One region of the Exiguobacterium sp. s166 genome, then DNA from elsewhere that is predicted to be linked to it. Evidence: riboswitches for the same ligand, from Rfam matches in the RefSeq annotation. Region 1 holds a riboswitch; the other holds the start of a gene.

Region 1 (9,694 bases):
ATGTCTTCGCATTCTGTGCCGAGTAACAAGAGAAATCCGTCTGAGATTTCTCTTTACGCTAAATTGTCGGAATATTTACAATAATTCATTGACAATGCTAAATTACGAATGGTATATTCATATCAACTTCTAGAAATGCTTTTATAGGAAGTCTGGCAGAGATATGAGTTGGCTGTTGTTTTTCATTCCAGAACCGTTCAAAAAAATCCTGTGTTGTTTGCTTGTCTCCCCTTAAGTCGTCCCCCAAAGACGAAGCGGCGCAAGGAAACAATTCGGGATTCGAGCAGGAGATCTGTCATGGGAGTCCAGTTCAACTGATATGTCGAAAAGGCGCCGCCCTCTGATACGACGAACGAAGAAGTTCGTGTCAGAGCTGGGTTTTCCTTCGTGGCATTTCTAACCACATTATTCGTGTTGCCGGTTCTCCGGCAGCGCCTTTTTTTTGTTTTCAAAAGAATTTAAAGCAGTCGTCTTGCCATTCGTAAATGTCCCTGCTACAATGCGATTAAGGTAAATTACTTTAATTCATATCCGATTAGTCGGAATTAAAAGAGAGATACGGAGGACGAACAGGCATGACAGTACGTTTTATGGATGTTTTTACAGAGTGGGCGTCAACATACGACGACACGGTAACGGGGCATGATCCGGAGTACAAAGAAGTCTTTCGTCGTTATGAAGAAATATTAGATACGGTCGCAACGAAAGCTCTCTCACCGGTTGTTGAGTTTGGTGCAGGAACCGGTAACCTGACGCAACGGTTGCTGGAGCGACATGATCATGTCCTCGCCGTCGAACCGAGTCCGGAGATGCGGGATATTCTCATCAACAAGATTCCGGAACTTCCGGTGCAGGACGGACATTTCCTGTCGTTTACGGCAGATGATGCGAAAAGCTTTGTTTCGACGTATGCGTTTCATCATCTGACGGATGAGGAAAAGGGAGAAGCTGTTGATTTGATGGCGAAGATTTTGCCGCACGACGGAAAAATCGTTTATGCCGATACGATGTTTGTTTCAGAAGAAGCCCGCTTACAAACGATTGCTGAAGCGAAAGCACAAGGATTTAACGGACTGGCGGAAGATTTGGAACGTGAGTTTTATCCACTGATTCCGGTGATGGAACAGATTTTTGCGTCACGCGGGTTTGATGTTTCATTTACACAATACAATCACTTCGTCTGGCTCGTAGAAGCCGAGAAAATGGGGGAATAAATCATGACACTTAAAAAAATGAACGTAGAAAGCTTTAACCTGGATCATACGAAAGTCAAAGCACCATATATTCGCGTTGCCGGATACAAAGACGGTAAAGTCGATCAAGTCGTTAAATACGACATCCGCTTCACGCAACCAAACGTTGAGCAAATGCCGATGCGTGCAATGCATACACTCGAACATTTACTTGCGGAAAACATCCGCAACTACTCGGACGATGTCATCGATGTCTCGCCAATGGGATGCCAGACTGGTTTCTACATGGCGATGATGAACTTCGATTCGGTCGAAAAAATGAGCGAGCTTGTTGAGAAAACATTAAAAGACGTCTTAGCAGCAGAAGAAATTCCAGCGCAAAATGAAGTCCAATGCGGATTCGCAAGCGCCCACGACCTTAAAGGAGCGAAGCACTATGCCGAGAAAATGCTTGCCGGTCGTGATGAATGGGACATCGTCTTCGGATGATCGCGAAATCAGTCCGCGACCTCGTCGGAAATACGCCGCTCTACGAGATTACTTCATTCGATTTGCCTGCTGGTACGCGGATTTTGGCGAAGCTCGAATGGATGAACCCTGGGGGCAGCGTCAAAGACCGCCTTGGCATTCAACTCGTTGATGCCGCGATCGAACAGGGATATGTGACACCAGGTGGAACGATCATCGAACCGACTGCTGGGAATACCGGCATCGGTTTGGCGCTCGCCGCCAAAAAGTATGATTTACAGGTCATCTGTGTCGTTCCGGAAAAGTTCAGCCAGGAGAAACAGACGTTGATGCGGGCACTCGGCGCGACTGTCGTCAACACACCGACTGAGCTCGATATGCAGGGCGCGATCGATAAAGCCAAAGAACTCGGACAAACGATTCCGAACAGTTATGTTCCGCTTCAATTCGAAAACGAAGAAAATCCGGTCACGTATCAGCGGACACTTGGCCCTGAGCTGATGGCGGAACTGGATCAGATTGATTGGTTCGTTGCCGGATGCGGGTCAGGCGGAACGTTTGCCGGAACAGCGGCCTATTTAAAAGAACGTCTCGGGACGAAAGGTGCAATCGTCGAACCGGAAGGCTCGGTCCTCAACGGGGGACCAGCCGGACCGCATAAGACGGAAGGTATCGGAACGGCCAAATGGCCAAGCCTCGTCTCGCGTGACTTAGTAGATGAAATTCATACGATTTCAGATCATGATGCCTTCACGAAAGTCCATGAATTGGCGGCTCGTGAAGGATTGCTCGTCGGCAGTTCAGCCGGTGCAGCACTCGTAGCAGCACTTGATCTGGCACATCGTTTTCCCGGCAGTACCATCGTCACCGTCTTCGCCGACAGTGCCGAGCGGTATTTAAGCCAACAAATCTTTGAAAAGGTGGACGAGACACATGCGTAAAAAGACAGCATTGATTCATGGAGGAACAGGCGTCGATCGAGCAACTGGTGCCGTTACACCTCCGATTTATCAAACGAGTACGTACAAACAAGAGAAAATCGGTCAATTAAAAGAAGGCTACGAATACTCGCGGACAGCCAACCCGACACGGACAAGCATCGAACGATTGATCGCGGACCTTGAGGGCGGCGCACGTGGTTTTGCCTTCGGATCAGGAATGGCTGCGATTCATGCTGTTTTCAATCTGCTTGAGTCAGGAGACCATATCGTCATGACAGATGACGTCTACGGTGGTACATTCCGTCTGATGCAACGTGTCTTACCGAAATTCAACATCCAAGTGACATTCGTCGATACGACGGATCTTGCCGCAACGGAAGCTGCGGTTCAAGACAACACGAAGATGCTGTACGTCGAAACACCAACGAACCCGTTATTGAAAGTCACGGATATCGCGGCTGTCGCTGAAATCGCGAAGCGCAATAACCTGAAACTCGTCGTCGATAACACATTCGCGACACCATACTTGCAACAACCACTCGCACTCGGTGCAGATATCGTTCTGCACAGCGCGACAAAATACATCGGCGGTCACTCGGACGTCGTCGCAGGACTCGTCGTCGTCAACAGCGACGAGCTCGGAGAAGATCTTCACTTCATCCAAAACTCGACCGGCGGTATTCTTGGACCGCAGGACAGCTTCCTGCTCGTCCGTGGATTACGGACGCTTGGTATCCGGATGGATGCAATCGAAGAAACATCACATGATCTCGTTCAGTTCTTACAGGAACAAGACGTCGTCTCGAACATCTTTTATCCGGGACTTCCAACACATCCGGGACATGCGACACAACAGAAACAGGCGACTGGTTTTGGCGGCATGATCAGCTTTGATGTCGGTTCAGCAGAAAATGCGGAGAAACTCGTCGAAGCGACACATTTCTTCACGTTGGCTGAGAGTCTTGGAGCTGTTGAAAGCTTGATTTCTGTTCCGGCACGCATGACACATGCCTCGATTCCGGCAGAACGTCGTGCTGAGCTCGGCATCACGGATGGTCTTGTCCGGATTTCGGTTGGGCTTGAGGATGCAGAAGACTTGAAAGAAGATTTAGCACGTGCTTTCAGCCTGCTTCAGCCGGTTTCAGAAAAAACTGTTTGACAAGCAAAATAAGCCCTGCTAATATTCAGATTATATTAAAAATAACTAAATACCGATAACTCTTATCGAGAGTGGTGGAGGGACTGGCCCGATGAAACCCGGCAACCGCGGAATTTATTCCGAAGTGGTGCTAATTCCAGCAGACGAATGTCTGCAAGATGAGAGCAAATGGTTTTGTGTACTGAAAAAGTGCGCGCGTTTGCTCTAAAACGTGCGCACTTTTTTTATATTTAGGAGGGACCGTATTGATTCGCTTACAGGATGTAGGAAAGATTTATCGTTCGAAGCGCGGATCGGTTGAAGCCGTCGTCAATGTCGACTTATCAATCGAGCGCGGTGAAATTTTTGGAATAATCGGTTATTCGGGAGCAGGGAAATCAACCTTGATCCGATTGCTGAACATGCTCGAAGCACCGACGAGCGGATCGATTCAAATCGACGGTGTCGAAATGACGACGCTCAAACCGAAAGAATTACGCGGCGTCCGCAAAAACGTCTCAATGGTATTCCAGCACTTTAATCTGCTGTGGTCACGGACCGTTGAAGAAAACATCATGTTCCCGCTCGAACTCGGCGGTTATCCGAAAGCCCGTCGCAAAGAACGAGTTGCTGAACTGATTCAACTCGTCGGACTCGACGGACGCGAAGGTGCTTACCCGTCGCAACTGTCAGGTGGACAAAAACAACGGGTCGGGATTGCCCGGGCACTGGCATCCAACCCAGATGTCTTACTCTGTGACGAAGCGACCAGTGCGCTGGATCCGAAAACGACGGACTCGATCCTCGAGTTGCTTGTCGACATCAACAAAAAATTAAAATTGACAATCGTTTTGATTACACATGAGATGCACGTCATTCAGAAAATCTGTCACCGGGTTGCCGTCATGGAAGCCGGGAAAATCGTCGAACAGGGACCGGTCGCAGAAGTGTTTCGTCACCCGAAACAGGCGATGACAAAAGAGTTCGTCAAACAGTTGACGTCACCATCTGAAAACGAATTGACGTTTGCGAAATTACGCGAACGCTACCCGACCGGAAAAATCGTCCAGCTGACGTTCGTCGGTTCGACGGCGGAAAGTCCGATCCTGGCCGAAGTCATGAAAGACTCGAACTTATTATTCAATATCATCGGCGGAAACGTCGGACAGACGCAGGACGGGGCACTCGGAACGCTGTTCATTCAGCTGCTCGGGTCGGAACAGGAAGCACAAGCGGTCATCGCCAAACTTCAAGCGAGTGACGTTGAAGTGGAGGTGGATCACCGATGAGTACATTTTTTACAGATGTGGATTGGGATATGGTTTGGGAAGCAACCCGCAGTACCGTCTATATGACGGCTGTTGCAGGACTCGCGACGTTCGTCCTCGGACTGGCGATCGGTCTGTTGTTATATGCGACAAACGAAGATCTGTTGTTTAAGAACCGGGCACTGTATTCCGTGCTCAGCTTTTTAGTCAATATCTTCCGGTCGATCCCGTTTATTATCCTATTGATCCTGTTGATTCCGATTACGAAAATCATCGTCGGATCATTCTTAGGACCAACGGCTGCGCTACCTGCGTTAATTCTAGGTGCAGCACCGTTTTACGGCCGAATGGTCGAACTGGCTCTTCGTGAAGTCGATAAGGGTGTCATTGAAGCAGCTGAATCGATGGGTGCAACGAAGTTCCAAATCATCTATAAAGTCTTGATTCCGGAAGCTCTTCCGGCAATCGTATCCGGGATCACCGTCACACTCGTCGCACTCGTCGGTTACACGGCAATGGCCGGGTTAGCCGGTGGTGGTGGACTGGGCGATATGGCCTTCATTGAAGGATTCCAGCGCTCACAAAATAACATCACCGTCATCGCGACGTTGTTGATTCTCGTCATCGTCTTCATCATTCAAATTATTGGTGACCTGCTCGTCAAAGCCATCGATAAACGGTAAGACCTATTTTATTTAACTTGGGAGGAATCATTCATGAAACTTTGGAAAAAATTCGTCGGCACAGCAGCCGTATCGGTCTTAGCAATCAGCCTAGCGGCATGCGGAGAAGAATCTTCTTCGTCAGGCAGCGGTGACTCAAAAACACTCGTCATCGGGGCGTCAAACGTTCCCCACGCTGAAATTCTCGAGCACGTTCAAAAAGAATACGAAGCAAAAGGCTATAAACTCGAAATCAAGAAGTTCCAGGATTATGTTCTTCCGAACAAAGCATTGGCTGAAAAAGAAATCGATGCGAACTATTTCCAACACGTGCCGTACCTTGAGCAACAGGAAAAAGAAAACAAAGACTACAAATTTGCAAGTGCCGGCGGTGTTCACGTTGAACCACTCGGCGTTTATTCTAAAAAATACAAGTCGTTGGATGAATTGCCAAAAGGCGCAACAATCTTGACGAGCTCAAACGTCGCAGAACGAGGACGTGTCTTGACGTTCCTTCAAAACGAAGGACTGATCAAACTAAAAGACGGTAAAACAACCGATGCCCAGCTCAACGACATCGCAGAAAATCCGAAAAACATCAAGTTCAAAACAAACATCGAAGCATCACTCTTACCGCAAGCCTACAAAAACAACGAAGGCGATGCTGTCTTGATCAACACGAACTATGCGATCGATAACGGCTTAAACCCGTTGAAAGATACGATTGCACTTGAAGACGAGTCTTCACCGTACGTCAACATCATCGTCACACGTGACGGCGATGAAAAAGACAAACGTGTCACGACATTACTCGATATTCTCCACGAGAAAAAGAACCAAGATTGGATTACGAAAGAATACAAAGGGGCCGTCGTTCCGGTCAGTAAATAAGTTGCTTCATTCAATGCATTCTTCCTATATAATGGAAGGATGCATTGTTTTTTTGTGCGAAAGGGGGATTTCCATGCAACGTTTGAAACAGCTTCATCCATTGACGGTCGGGGTTTTGCTCGGGACATTTTTTGCCCGGCTCGGGACTTTCATCACGATGCCGTTTTTTGCGATTTACTTATCGGTCGTCCTGAAGTTCAGCCCGGTCGACGTCGGTTGGATTCTCAGTATTTCGGCCATCGCCAGTCTCGTCATGAGTTTCGTCGGCGGGACATTATCCGACCGCTATGGCCGGCGGACGATGATGCTCAGCGGAACGTTTGGTTTCGTGCTCGTCTTTATCGGACTGGCACAAGTCGAGACGTTTGGGGCGTTTTTCGTCTTAAGTGCTCTGAACGGAGTGTTCCGGTCCGTCTTCGAACCGTCGGCCCGGGCGTTGATCAGTGATACGACGGAGGAAGAGAACCGGTTGTTCGTCTTTAATATCCGTTATACGTGCATCAATATCGCAGCGGCGATTGGACCGGGGATTGCCTTGTTGCTCAGTGCGGGCAATACGTCGATTACCTTCTATATTACGGCGTTCGTTTACTTCGGCTACGGCGTCGCCATCTTCATCCTGTTTAAGCGGCATCCAATCACGGAAAGTCACGGCGGGAAAAAGGTGTCGTTCGGGGCAACGGTCCGTCTGCTGAAGACCGACGTCGCCTTTACGTTCGCGCTCGCCGGGATCATCTTCGGAGTCTTCGGATACAGTCAGTTCAACTCAACATTGCCGCAGTTTTTAACGACGACGACGCTATTGTCGGGCGGGACGAGTTTGTTTGCCTTGTTGATTACGATTAACGCGATCACGGTACTCGTCGTCCAGTACCCGATCATGAAGTTCGGTGTCAAGACGTCGCCGCTCGTATCGATCACGGTCGGCATTGCGACCGTCGCCGTCGGTTTATTCGTTATGGGAACAGCCGGTACGGTCTGGCTGATGATCGGCGCGATGTTCATCTTCACATGCGGGGAAGTGATGATGTTCACGATGACGGATATCTTGACCGACAGCTTTGCGAAGCCGGAATTACGGGGTAGTTATTTCGGGGCGATGGGCTTGACGTCAATCGGTCAATCAGTCGGACCGGTCGTCGGCGGTCAATTGTTACTTTATTTTGGTGTAAATCGACCACTGCCGATTTTTGGTGTCCTAGCCCTCTTGACATTGCTCGGTATCCCACTGCTCTTACTGTCACAGCGGGTTCACCGTCAGTCGAAACAAGAAGAAGAGAAGGAAGTCGTCTCACTTTAAAGTCATTCTCAGTAAAGACGCTTGTTTTGAGAAAAAACCATGAGCGATGACGCTTGAATAATGTGGTATGATTCATTAAGATTAGAATGATACTAAATTAGTAACTCTCGTGAACTGAATCGTCAGGCACGAAATGAATAGATGGAGGGATTCTACATGAAGGCTTCACACTTAAAGATTGAAGATTTACACGTTGCAATCGACGGCAAAGAAATCTTGAAAGGCGTCAACTTAGAAATCAAAGGCGGCGAAATCCACGCGGTCATGGGACCAAACGGGACTGGTAAATCAACACTCGCATCTGCATTGATGGGTCACCCGACTTACGAAGTGACATCAGGATCAGTCACACTCGACGGCGAAGACGTCCTCGAAATGGAAGTCAACGAACGTGCACAAGCAGGGATGTTCCTCGCGATGCAATACCCAAGCGAAATCAGTGGTGTGACGAACTCAGACTTCCTGCGTTCAGCGATCAACTCACGCCGCGAAGAAGGCGATGAAATCTCACTCATGAAATTCATCCGTCAACTCGACGCACAAATGGGTCTTCTCGAAATGCCGGGCGAAATGGCACACCGTTACCTCAACGAAGGTTTCTCGGGCGGAGAGAAGAAACGGAATGAAATTCTCCAAATGACGATGCTGAAACCAGCAATCGCGATCCTTGACGAAATCGATTCAGGTCTTGATATCGATGCACTTAAAGTCGTCGCAAAAGGGGTGAACGAAATGCGTTCACCTGAATTCGGCTGCTTAATCATCACGCACTATCAACGTCTCTTGAACTATATCGAGCCTGACTTCATCCACATCATGATGGGCGGAAAAATCGTCATGTCTGGTGGTAAAGAACTTGCTCACCGTCTCGAAGCAGAAGGTTATGACTGGGTTAAAAAAGAACTCGGCATTGAAGAAGTCGAAATCGAAACAAAAGCGTAAGACGAGGGAGGAAGCATGATGACTGTAGAACTGAATCTTGCCGTAAATCGCGAGGCAGTGGCAGAACGTGCGACTCGCTTAGGGGAACCGGCTTGGATGATTACCAAGCGTCAAGATGCACTTGATCTTGCCCCGACGCTCGCATTGCCAAAAGTAGAAAAAATCAAAATCGGTGGCTGGAACTTCACAGAAGGTACAGCGGATCTTGAGACAGTAACAGGTCTGACACCGGATATCGAAACATTGATCGGTGAAAACCGTGACCATATGCTGATCACGCGTAACGGACAACTCGTCCACGCGCAAAACAGTGAAGCGACGAACGGCGTCATCTTCACGACACTTGAAGACGCAATGAAGCACCATCCGGAGCTCGTCGAGAAGTACTTCATGACAGAAGGCGTCAACGTCAACGAAGATCGTCTCGCAGCACTCAACGCAGCACTCATGAATGGCGGTACGTTCCTTTATGTACCAAAAGGCTTGAAGTTGACGGTTCCGATGCAAGCGATCTATACGCTCGAACAAACAGGCGGTGCGCTCTATCACCATGCAATCATCATTGCCGATGCAGACAGTGAGTTGACGTATATCGAAAGCTTCGTCTCGTACGGAGAAGAAGCGCATAACGTCAATGTCGTGACGGAAGTTTTCGTTGAAAACAATGCGAAAGTTCTTTTCGGAGGCGTCGATACGCTTGCGAAAGGTGCTGTGACGTATATGAACCGTCGCGGTGTCGTCAAACAAGGCGCGAAGCTCGAATGGGCACTCGGTCACATGAATGACGGACACACGATCACGGAAACGAAAACACACCTTGTCGGTAACGATTCGTTCTCGGACACGAAAGCCGTAACGGTTGGTCGTGGCGAGCAAAAACAAAACTTCAAC
Region 2 (9,694 bases), on a different contig from region 1:
AAATCATTCAATTACCCGAGTTACCACATCAATTGACACCGGAAACCTTTGCGGATGTCGAAATCGATGACCCGTATCTGTACCAAACGCTGTATGAAAAAGAGACATTACCGGTCGAGCTGACAGAGCGGCTCGACGTCAATCAAGTCTGTTTTCGGAACGTCTCGTTTGCAGGACTGGTCTTTGAGCGGGCTTCATTTGAAAACGTCCGGTTTGAACAATGTGACTTCACAGGATGTCAGTTCCAGGACAGCCGTTTTCACCGGGTCATTTTTGAGGAGTGCCGTCTGACCGGAATTCACTTTGAGTCCAATACGGTTGATCATGTAACGATCAAAAACTGTCAGGCGAATTATGCTCAAATTATCCGGACAGCGTTACGTCACGTCGCAGTGGAACAGACGACGATGCGGGAAAGTCATTTCTTTGAAATGAAACCGACCGATTTCCGTCTCCATGAAGTTGATTTATCGGAAAGCCAATGGGTCGAGACGGCGTTAAAAGGACTCGATCTGCGGCACGTCGATCTGTCCGGAATCACGATTGATCCACGTTTCTTACCGGGTGCCGTCGTTACGGAAAGCCAGGCCATCACCTTTGCCCGGTTACTCGGACTCGTCATTCCAAGTCACGATTAACGATTAACAAAATGAAGTCCGCTGTCCAGTACTACCGGGACAGCGGACTTCATTTTGTTTAGAAGGAAATGGTTTCACCGTCATCCGGGATGAGGAAATGCGCGGACAGATGATGAGCGGCCAGAAAATCGGCAATCATATCGCGGCGCAGAAGACAATGGTTGACGGACTCGAGATGCGAGACGATGATCGTGGCTTCAGCCGCCGCCTGATGAACAGCAAGCAAGTCACGCTGGGACATCGTAATCGGTTCGCCGGTCAGGAATTGTGCAGCACCACTGTTGACGATGATGATATCTGGCGCATGTTGTTCAATCGCCGTCGCGACTTCATCACACCAAATCGTGTCACCGGTGATATAGAGCGTCGGTTCGTCCGGATGTTTCAAGACGAGACCGGACACGGTACCCATCCGTTGACCGATTTCACCGACACCGTGCTGTCCCGACGTATGGGAGACACGGATATCACCGAGCGACAGTCCGTCTTCGAATGAAGAGACATTGGTGAATCCGGCTTCGCGGATCGTGGCCGCATCCGTCTCATTTTGCGTATAAAGCGGAATTTGTTTCGGTAACACTTCTTTTGCCGTCTCGTCAAAATGGTCGGCATGCAGATGGGTGACGAAAATCGCGTCCGGATCAAGTAACGTCGCGATATCGACCGGTAAGTCGACGAGCGGGTTCGGAACGGCATTAGGTGTGTGACCAAACGGCGGTAAGGTTCCTTTTTCACCGAGAAACGGATCGATTAAAAATACTTGATTGGCATAAGTAACGACGAGTGTCGCATTACGGATCTGTTGAATATCCACAGGCAGTCTTCCTTTCGGGTTGGGAATGTTTCACTGTTCGTTCATTTCCCATTCAGACGCCGGACTAATCATATCTGCTCGTCGATCGTTTTCGGAAGCAACTTTTCCATCGCCAGGACATCGACATAATACCCGTTGAGCATACCCTGTTCCTTAAATGTTCCGACAATCCGGAAACCGGACCGGATGTACAGTTTTTGACCGAGTCTGTTAAACGGAAACGTAAACAGAATCAACTTGTGGAACCCTTGCGTAATCGCGTGTTCTTCAATGACATGGAGCAGCTGACGCCCGATGCCTTGTCCGCGGTGGGTCCGGGTGATGTAGACCGATAGTTCACCGACCGATTGATAGACGGGGCGCGGATTGTAGGGGTCAAGTGAGATGAAGCCAAGGATCGTCGTTCCTTCATACGCTACAAACCCGGCATAGCGGGGTGTCCGTTCCTGATACCAGTCCTGCATGAAAGATAATTCCTTGGTATCCGTTTCAAGCGTCGCGATCCGATCTTCGATGCCTTCGTTATAGATGTCGAGGATGTCTTGTAAATCAGCTTCTTGGACAGGACGAATCATCATACACGTGACCTCCAATTCAAAAGAGTCTTTTCTTCATTATATAGGAGGAAACGAAAACAAGCGGTATGTTTGTAAGATAGGAATGGAGCAGAAAAAAACAGACAGCCGGATGGACCGGGCCGTCTGCTATTCGGATGTTTCCTCAGTTTGTAGTTTCGATCGGATCTTTTTCGTAAATTGGAACCCAACCATCCGTTGTCACGAAAATCCGGACCGCAACGACTTGGCGATCGTCCTGTAGTGTGAAGTAATGACGTGTATTGACGGGAACGGAAATCAAATCTCCGGGGTTCAGTTCAATGTTGTAATAGCCGACTTCGTCGTCCTGGATCGCAAAGACGCCGTGACCGCTGACGATGAACCGGACTTCGTCATCCGTATGGTGGTGCTCTTTTTGGAAGTTGACGAGCAACTCATCTAAGTTCGGTGTCGCATCGGACAGTGAGATGATATCGGCCGTCTGGTAGCCGCGGCGTTCCGAGACGTCCGTAATTTCCGGCTCGAACGTATCGAGAATCGTTTGTTTGTCCGCGTCCGTCAGCGTATAGGTGTCGACCAGTTCTGCCGGGAGTTTCGAGACATCCCATTGTTCATACAGGACACCACGTGAAGAAAGAAAAGCGGAAACCTCGTTTTGATCCGTATACCGTTCGTTTGTCTTTTGGAAAAGTACTGTTGCCATTTTAAATTCCTCCTTTTAATGAATCGCCTGTCGGCACGTTTGCAGTTTTAACGTGTAGCTGAATAAAAATTCAAAGGCTTCCAACTGTTTTTTCGCTTCAAAGGCAGTCGGTGCCCAGACGGTGATCCCGTGATTGCGAATCAGGACGGCACCGCTTTCCGTTTTTACATGCTTGGCAAACACTGCGGCAAGAGTCGGGATATCCGCATGGTTCGCAATAACCGGTACGACGACTTCCGCATCTTCTTCCCAGCGGCCGAGTGCCTTGATGATTTCCTGACCGGTAAACCGGATTTCCCCGCGGTCTCCGTAGAGTTCTGAAATGACATTGTTGTCGACGGTATGGACATGAAGCGAGCAGCCGGCCGTCGTCCGGTTAAAAACTTCGACATGAAGTAACGTCTCCGCGGAAGGACGTCCGTTTTGTTCGCCGATCAATTGACCGGTCGCGTCAACATGGACGAAATCGTCCGGCGTGTCCTGGCGTTTATCTTTGCCGCTTGCCGTCACAAGAAATTCCGTCGGACTGCTGTTCGTTCGAATGGCGAGGTTACCGCTCGTGCCGGGAAACCAGTCGCGTGCGGCGAACTCCTGCTTGATAGCGCGGAGTTCTTCGTATCGTTTCAAGAATGTCATGCATGCACCCCCGTGGTCTGTAAGTGTTTGACGATGTCATAAAACGTTTCAAACGGCGTATAGGGAATACCGTGCTGTTCACAGAGTGTTATCAGATAACCCCGGGCATAGACGTGATCAGCCTTTTTCGCCAGTTCAAAATCCGTCACGGAATCGCCGATTGCGATGATCGTATCGCCGTCCTGCTTCAACTTCCGGGCGATTGACGTTTTACAACAGCCGCATTGATTGTTGCATGCCGCATCGCAAGCGTGTGGCCATTCAATCCGGACCGTCTCTTCACTGAAGTCACTGCCGTTGCAGTAAATCGTTTCATCTGTCAGTAAACAGGCAAGAATCGGTTGGACAAAAAAGTCAATTCCGCCGCTGACAATCGCAAAGTCGATTCCGTTTGATTTGGCAAAGGCGAGTAAGGTGTCGAAGCCGGGACGGATGACTGCCCGATTAATCAAAAAATCGATATACTCCTGTTTTCGATCTGAGGGCAACAATCGGAACATCTGTCCAACCCCGGACCGGATCGACAGCGACCGGTCGAGCACACCTTTTTTTAATGGTTCAAATGCTTCTTGCGGGGCAAACTCTTTCATCAAGGCGATGATGTTGTCGTGTTCCGTCACCGTGCCGTCGAAGTCACATAAAATCCGAGTCGTCATTTCGTGATCCCCCAGGCGTCAAGGGCGACCCGTAATTCTTCCTGCCGCGTTGCGGCACTTGTCAGCGATTCTCCGGTCAGTGCGGCGTCGAGCGCCTGACGAAATGCAAGGACACCGGCCGCTGCCCCTTGCGGATGACCGTGAACGCCGCCTCCGGCATTGATGACCGAATCGGTACCGAAATCACGGACGAGCTGAGCGACGAGGCCGGGATGGATGCCGGCGGACGGAACCGGCAGAATCGTCTTCGTTTCTCCGATTCGCGTCGCTTCAACGGCGATCCCGCGGGCCAAATCTTTGGCGAGTGCAACGTTACCATAGGGAGACGGGAACAATGTCAAGTCAGCACCGGCCAGTCGGGGTAACGTTCCAAGCAGAACAGGAGCCGAAATACCGTATTCAGGACTTGCGATCAAGGCACCGCTTAAGGCCGGGTGATTAAAAATCGGGACGGAAATGTCCGCATCGGCAGCCAACTCGCGCAGGACATCGAGTCCGTATGTAAACGTGTTGAGCAGGAAGGCCGTGGCACCTGCTTCAATCAGGCGTTTTGCCTGTTCCTTCAAGCCGAAGACGGGACCGCTTAACGTAATCGCATAAAGCGCCCGTTTGCCGGTGCGTTCATAATGGGCGTCGAGGACTTCCCGTCCGATCCGTGCCCGGTCGAGTGCCGGCGTCAACGGATTGTCGTATAGAATCTCATCATCTTTAACGAGATCGATGCCGCCCGCGAGCTGTGCTTCGAGTTGTTCCCGTAAAAAGACGAGGTCCCGTCCGATGACTCCTTTAAATATGCTCATCAACAGGGGACGGTCATGGACCTGAATCAATTGACGGACTCCTTCAATCCCGAATTTGGCACCGGGAAAGTCGTTCGTGAATGACGGGGGAAGCTGTAAGTCGGTTAACTTGATTTGTCCATCGAGCGACAGTTTACCGAAGACCGTCGTTAAGATAGCGGAAAAGTCCCGTGAGACGTTGTGTTCCGGATAACGGATCGTAATGTAACCTTTGCCGTCATGTTCTTCTGTATGGACGACCTGTCCTTTAAAGGATTCCAGTTGTTGTTGTTCCAAGTGATTTAAATCGGTCCATGAACCGACCGTCAGACCGAGCGCGATTTGCTCTGCCCGTTTCGGCAACTGATCGGTCGTTCCGAGTTGGTATGTTGCGGTAATGTACGCCATATGAATCGTCTCTCCCTTATTGAAAAATACAAAAATGGTCCCTCGTCAATGACAAGAGACCATGAAAATTTGCGCGTGGACTCTTATCTGTCAGCGTATTAGCTGCAAGAATTAGCACCGTGCCAAGTGGTCGGTTGCTGCGACATCGTAGGGCTCGTCCCTCCGTCTGCTCTTGATAAGAATTGGATGAAATTGTGAAATCTAATTGCAATTTTTACATGAGATCCATCACTTGTCAAACTATATTTTGAAAATTTATTTTTTTGAAAATACTTCTTCTATAGACGGTTCCGTTTTTGAATCCGTTTCACTAAAAATTGGAATTGACAGACGGCCAGCAACGCACGTAGTATTCAAATCAACATCAAATCACATGACAACTACATATGACTCTTATCGTGAGTTGGCAGAGGGAATTGGCCCGAAGACGCCGCAGCAACCGACCATCCGGCACGGTGCTACATCCAACAGACATTCGTCTGAGAGATAAGAGGACGGAGTATTCTGCCGCGCCTCTTTTCTTTGACGAAAAGAGGCGTTTTTTCGTGTGATCAACAAGGAGGAAACCAGAATGGGATACCAAGCATTTACAGTACAGGACGCGATTGAACGGGTCCGGACACTCGGATTAATCGGCAATGAACCGGTGACGGCAGAAGAGATCGGGGACGGGAATTTAAATCTCGTTTTCCGGATTCAGGAAGGAGAAAAACGGCTGATTTTAAAGCAGGCGTTGCCATATGCGAAAGTCGTCGGGGAAAGCTGGCCGCTGTCGCTCGAACGGGCCTGGATTGAACAATCGGCCTTAAAAGAATTCGCAAAAGTCGCTGTTCCTTTCGTTCCGCACGTCTACCATGCGAGCAAGGAAGAAGCGTTTACGGTGATGGAGGATTTGTCGCATTTGACGATCGCCCGGACCGGCTTGCTCGAAGGGGAAAAGTATCCGTTACTCGCGGAACACATCGGTTCGTACCTGGCGCGGACACTGTTTTATACGTCGGATTTTGCGCTTGGACCGGTCGCGAAAAAACAAGTGGCACGGAACTACTACAATCCGGATCTCTGTGATATCACGGAAAAATTGATCTTCACAGACCCGTTTTATGATGCGGAAACGAATGCGATTGAAGCAGGCCTCGAAGCGGAAGCGGTTCGGTTATGGCAGGATGCAGAACTGAAACGCGAAGTCGCGAAACTGGAAACACTGTTCATCACAAAAGGTGATGCATTATTGCACGGTGACTTACATACCGGAAGTATTTTTGCTTCAGCCGATGAAACGAAAGTCATCGATCCCGAGTTCGCCTTTTACGGACCGTTTGGTTTTGATGTCGGACAATTCATCGCCCATCTCTGCTTTGCCGCGTATCCAAACTATGCCGAGTTACGGGATGGACGGGTGAAGGATATCGATACGTTTTGGCTGACCTTTGCGTCGACGTTCAAAGCATTATGGGAACGCGAAGCGGTAGAGCCGTTCCGTTCGGCGGGCGGACTTGTCGACGATGTCCTCAGTACGATTTTACAGGACGCACTGGGCTTTGCCGGTTGTGAGTTGATCCGGCGGACGATTGGATTGGCACCGGTTGCGGACCTCGAGAACATCACGGACGCGAGGGAACGACTTGAGCGGAAACGTCATGCGTTACGTCTTGGAGTGGCATTGATCAAACGCCGGACCGAATGCAAGACGTTCACCGATTTACGAAACTTCGATTTGACGGAGGAACTCAGCCGATGAGCCAATTCGTCCAAAGCATCATCTATGACAACGGGACGGTGACGATTTTGGATCAGACCCGGCTCCCGGAAGAAGAACGATACGAGGTTATCCATGACTTGGCGCAAGCGATTGACGCCATCAAACAATTGCGTGTCCGCGGTGCACCGGCCATCAGCCTGTTCGGCGGCTTCATCCTTGTGCAGGAAGCATTCCGCCGGACGACAGGGTCACTTTCTGAAGCGAAACAAGAACTGTTGACGGTGTCGGCCCAATTGCTCGCAACCCGGCCGACCGCTGTCAATTTGCGGAACGTGCTTGATGAGCTGAATCAAATTATTGTCTCGAGTACGGCGCTTGCCGAGTTACCAAAACGGTTGGAACAAAAGGCGCTCGAACTGTATGAAACGGATGCCAAGACATCCCGGCAAATCGGGATCCACGCATTGGAATTATTTGAGTCCGGTGACCGGGTTCTGACGATTTGTAATGCCGGATCGATTGCGACAGCGGCTTACGGGACGGCACTCGCCCCGTTTTATCTCGCGAAAGAACAGGAAATTCTGCTCTCCGTTTATGCGTCGGAAACGCGGCCGTTACTGCAGGGAGCGCGTCTGACGACATGGGAACTGCAACGGGCCGGTATTGACGTGACCTTGATTACCGATAATATGGTCGCCCATACCATCAAAGAAAAAAACATCACCGCCATCATCGTCGGTGCCGACCGGATTACCCGAAACGGGGATACCGCGAATAAAATCGGGACGTTTCAACTGGCGTTACTGGCCCGTGCTTTCGGGATTCCGTTTTATGTCGCGGCACCCCTTTCGACCTTTGATTTGACGAGCTTGTCGGGAGACGAGATTGAGATTGAAGAACGCGATGCCCGTGAAGTGACGCAATTCGCAGGGAAAGCAACGGCGCCGGCCGGTGTGGCCGTCTTTAATCCGGCGTTTGACGTGACACCGCACGAATTGATCACGGCAATCATTACGGAACTGGGAGTCATCAAGCATCCGTCCGTCGAAACGATCGAGCAGACAATCGGACAACAAATACGTTAAACAGACTGGGGAGATCGAAATGAAAAAATTAGCATTTGCGGTACTTGCACCGGCGGTCTTGCTGGCTGCTTGCGCCAATAGCGAAGCGACACCGACGAAAAAAATCAGTGGTGTACCGGAAAGTGTCCAGGGAGACGTCAAAATTGCCGTCATCCGCAATCTGGCATCCGATGACCATACGAAACAGTTTTTGGACGGAGCTCGTTCGGAAGGGGAAGCGCTCGGTTTTCAGGTTAACACGTTCATCTCGGAAGGCAATGACGTCAAATTCAAGGAACTCGTCGCCCAAGCCGTCCAACAGGATTATGACGGACTGATCATCTCGCACGGAAAAGAGGATTATGCCTACGACATGATCAAACCGGCAATCGACAAAGGAATCAAAGTCGTGACGTTCGATACAGTGACAAAGAAAAAGGACCAGACGTTAAAAGGCATCACGGAAACGTTCCAGGATGATCATAAACTGGCACAGCTTTCACTCGATGAAGTAACGAAAGTCAAAGACGATCAGCCGGTCCGGGTCATCAAACTGTGGTTCGGTCCGGGATTTGCCCCGCTTGACCGCCGTCAGGAAATCTACAAGACATACGAAGCAGACGGAAAAATTAAAACGCTTGAAACAGTCGGACCAACGAACTTCCAGGATGTCCAAGGCGATATTGCGACGAAGATGAACGCGATTCTCGCCAAATATCCGAAAGGAAGTATCGATGCCGTCTGGGGTGCTTGGGATGAAGTCGCCAAAGGAGCCTATAAATCCTTAAAGGATAACAAACGTCAGGAGATTCCGTTGATTTCAATCGACGTTTCGAACCAGGACATCAATCTGATGCGTGAAAAGGGCAGTAACTGGGTGTCGACGAGTGCCGTCGATCCGCATTTGATCGGACAGACGGATATGCGTCTGCTGGCGAAAAAGCTGGCCGGGGAAAACACACCGGACACTTTTGACCTAGACGCTAAACTGGTCGAACAAAAAGCACTGAAAGCCGATACGACGATGTACAATCTCGATACGATCATCAAAGGCTGGAGTACGTCCGAAAAGTTCAATGAACCGTGGATGGAAAAACTGCGGAAAGCGAATGACGGGAAATGACCCGTCCGGTGAAGGAACAACGACTGGAGATGCAGGGAATTTCAATCGAATTCCCCGGCGTCAAGGCGCTGGACGATGTTGATTTTTCCGTGGGCCGCGGGGAAATCCATGCGCTTGTCGGAGCGAACGGAGCCGGTAAATCCACGCTGATGAAAGTGTTGGCCGGGGCGTACGATTCATATGACGGAACGATTTGGTTTGACGGTGTACCTCTGACAATCGATTCACCGGCTGCCGCAAAACGGGCCGGGATTGAAATCGTTTATCAGGAAGTCGATACGGCACTGGTCGGTTATTTGACCGTGGCGGAAAATATTTGTCTCGATGTGCTGACGAACGGACAGCTGAAAGGGTTCATCAGACGGCAGCGATACGAGGAAATAGCCGAACGTGCTTTACGGAAACTGAAAGCATCAATTGATGTCCGGCAGCGGGTCAGCGAGTTGCGTCTGGCCGAAAAACAACTGGTCTTGATTGCCCGCGCCTTGGTCCAGGAGAGCCGGTTCCTGATATTGGATGAGCCGACCGCCCCGCTCAGCGGACGGGAAACGGAGCAACTGTTTCGCATCATTCGTGAGCTGGCAGAGACGGAACAACTGGGCGTCATCTTCATT

The links. A riboswitch is a leader RNA that binds a small molecule or an ion and turns the genes downstream of it on or off. The one in region 1 is predicted to bind S-adenosylmethionine.
Positions count from the first base shown of each region.
Region 2: another riboswitch for S-adenosylmethionine. It lies ahead of mtnK (S-methyl-5-thioribose kinase); the one in region 1 lies ahead of KNP93_RS02950 (methionine ABC transporter ATP-binding protein).

Region 1 covers NZ_JACSMU010000001.1:584,159-593,852, reverse strand. Annotated here, with positions in the region: gene KNP93_RS02975 (thioredoxin family protein) at 1-26, shown strand, start outside; gene KNP93_RS02970 (class I SAM-dependent methyltransferase) at 576-1,214, shown strand; gene KNP93_RS02965 (S-ribosylhomocysteine lyase) at 1,218-1,682, shown strand; gene KNP93_RS02960 (PLP-dependent cysteine synthase family protein) at 1,679-2,602, shown strand; gene KNP93_RS02955 (bifunctional cystathionine gamma-lyase/homocysteine desulfhydrase) at 2,595-3,761, shown strand; SAM riboswitch class I at 3,821-3,926, shown strand; gene KNP93_RS02950 (methionine ABC transporter ATP-binding protein) at 4,007-5,029, shown strand; gene KNP93_RS02945 (methionine ABC transporter permease) at 5,026-5,691, shown strand; gene KNP93_RS02940 (MetQ/NlpA family ABC transporter substrate-binding protein) at 5,725-6,561, shown strand; gene KNP93_RS02935 (MDR family MFS transporter) at 6,635-7,861, shown strand; gene sufC (Fe-S cluster assembly ATPase SufC) at 8,018-8,803, shown strand; gene sufD (Fe-S cluster assembly protein SufD) at 8,822-9,694, shown strand, end outside.
Region 2 covers NZ_JACSMU010000006.1:136,395-146,088, forward strand. Annotated here, with positions in the region: gene KNP93_RS12975 (pentapeptide repeat-containing protein) at 1-638, shown strand, start outside; gene KNP93_RS12980 (MBL fold metallo-hydrolase) at 697-1,452, opposite strand; gene KNP93_RS12985 (arsinothricin resistance N-acetyltransferase ArsN1 family A) at 1,521-2,030, opposite strand; gene KNP93_RS12990 (1,2-dihydroxy-3-keto-5-methylthiopentene dioxygenase) at 2,173-2,712, opposite strand; gene KNP93_RS12995 (methylthioribulose 1-phosphate dehydratase) at 2,728-3,348, opposite strand; gene KNP93_RS13000 (2-hydroxy-3-keto-5-methylthiopentenyl-1-phosphate phosphatase) at 3,345-4,004, opposite strand; gene KNP93_RS13005 (2,3-diketo-5-methylthiopentyl-1-phosphate enolase) at 4,001-5,191, opposite strand; SAM riboswitch class I at 5,272-5,373, opposite strand; SAM riboswitch class I at 5,582-5,684, shown strand; gene mtnK (S-methyl-5-thioribose kinase) at 5,763-6,932, shown strand; gene mtnA (S-methyl-5-thioribose-1-phosphate isomerase) at 6,929-7,978, shown strand; gene KNP93_RS13020 (sugar ABC transporter substrate-binding protein) at 7,998-9,080, shown strand; gene KNP93_RS13025 (sugar ABC transporter ATP-binding protein) at 9,077-9,694, shown strand, end outside.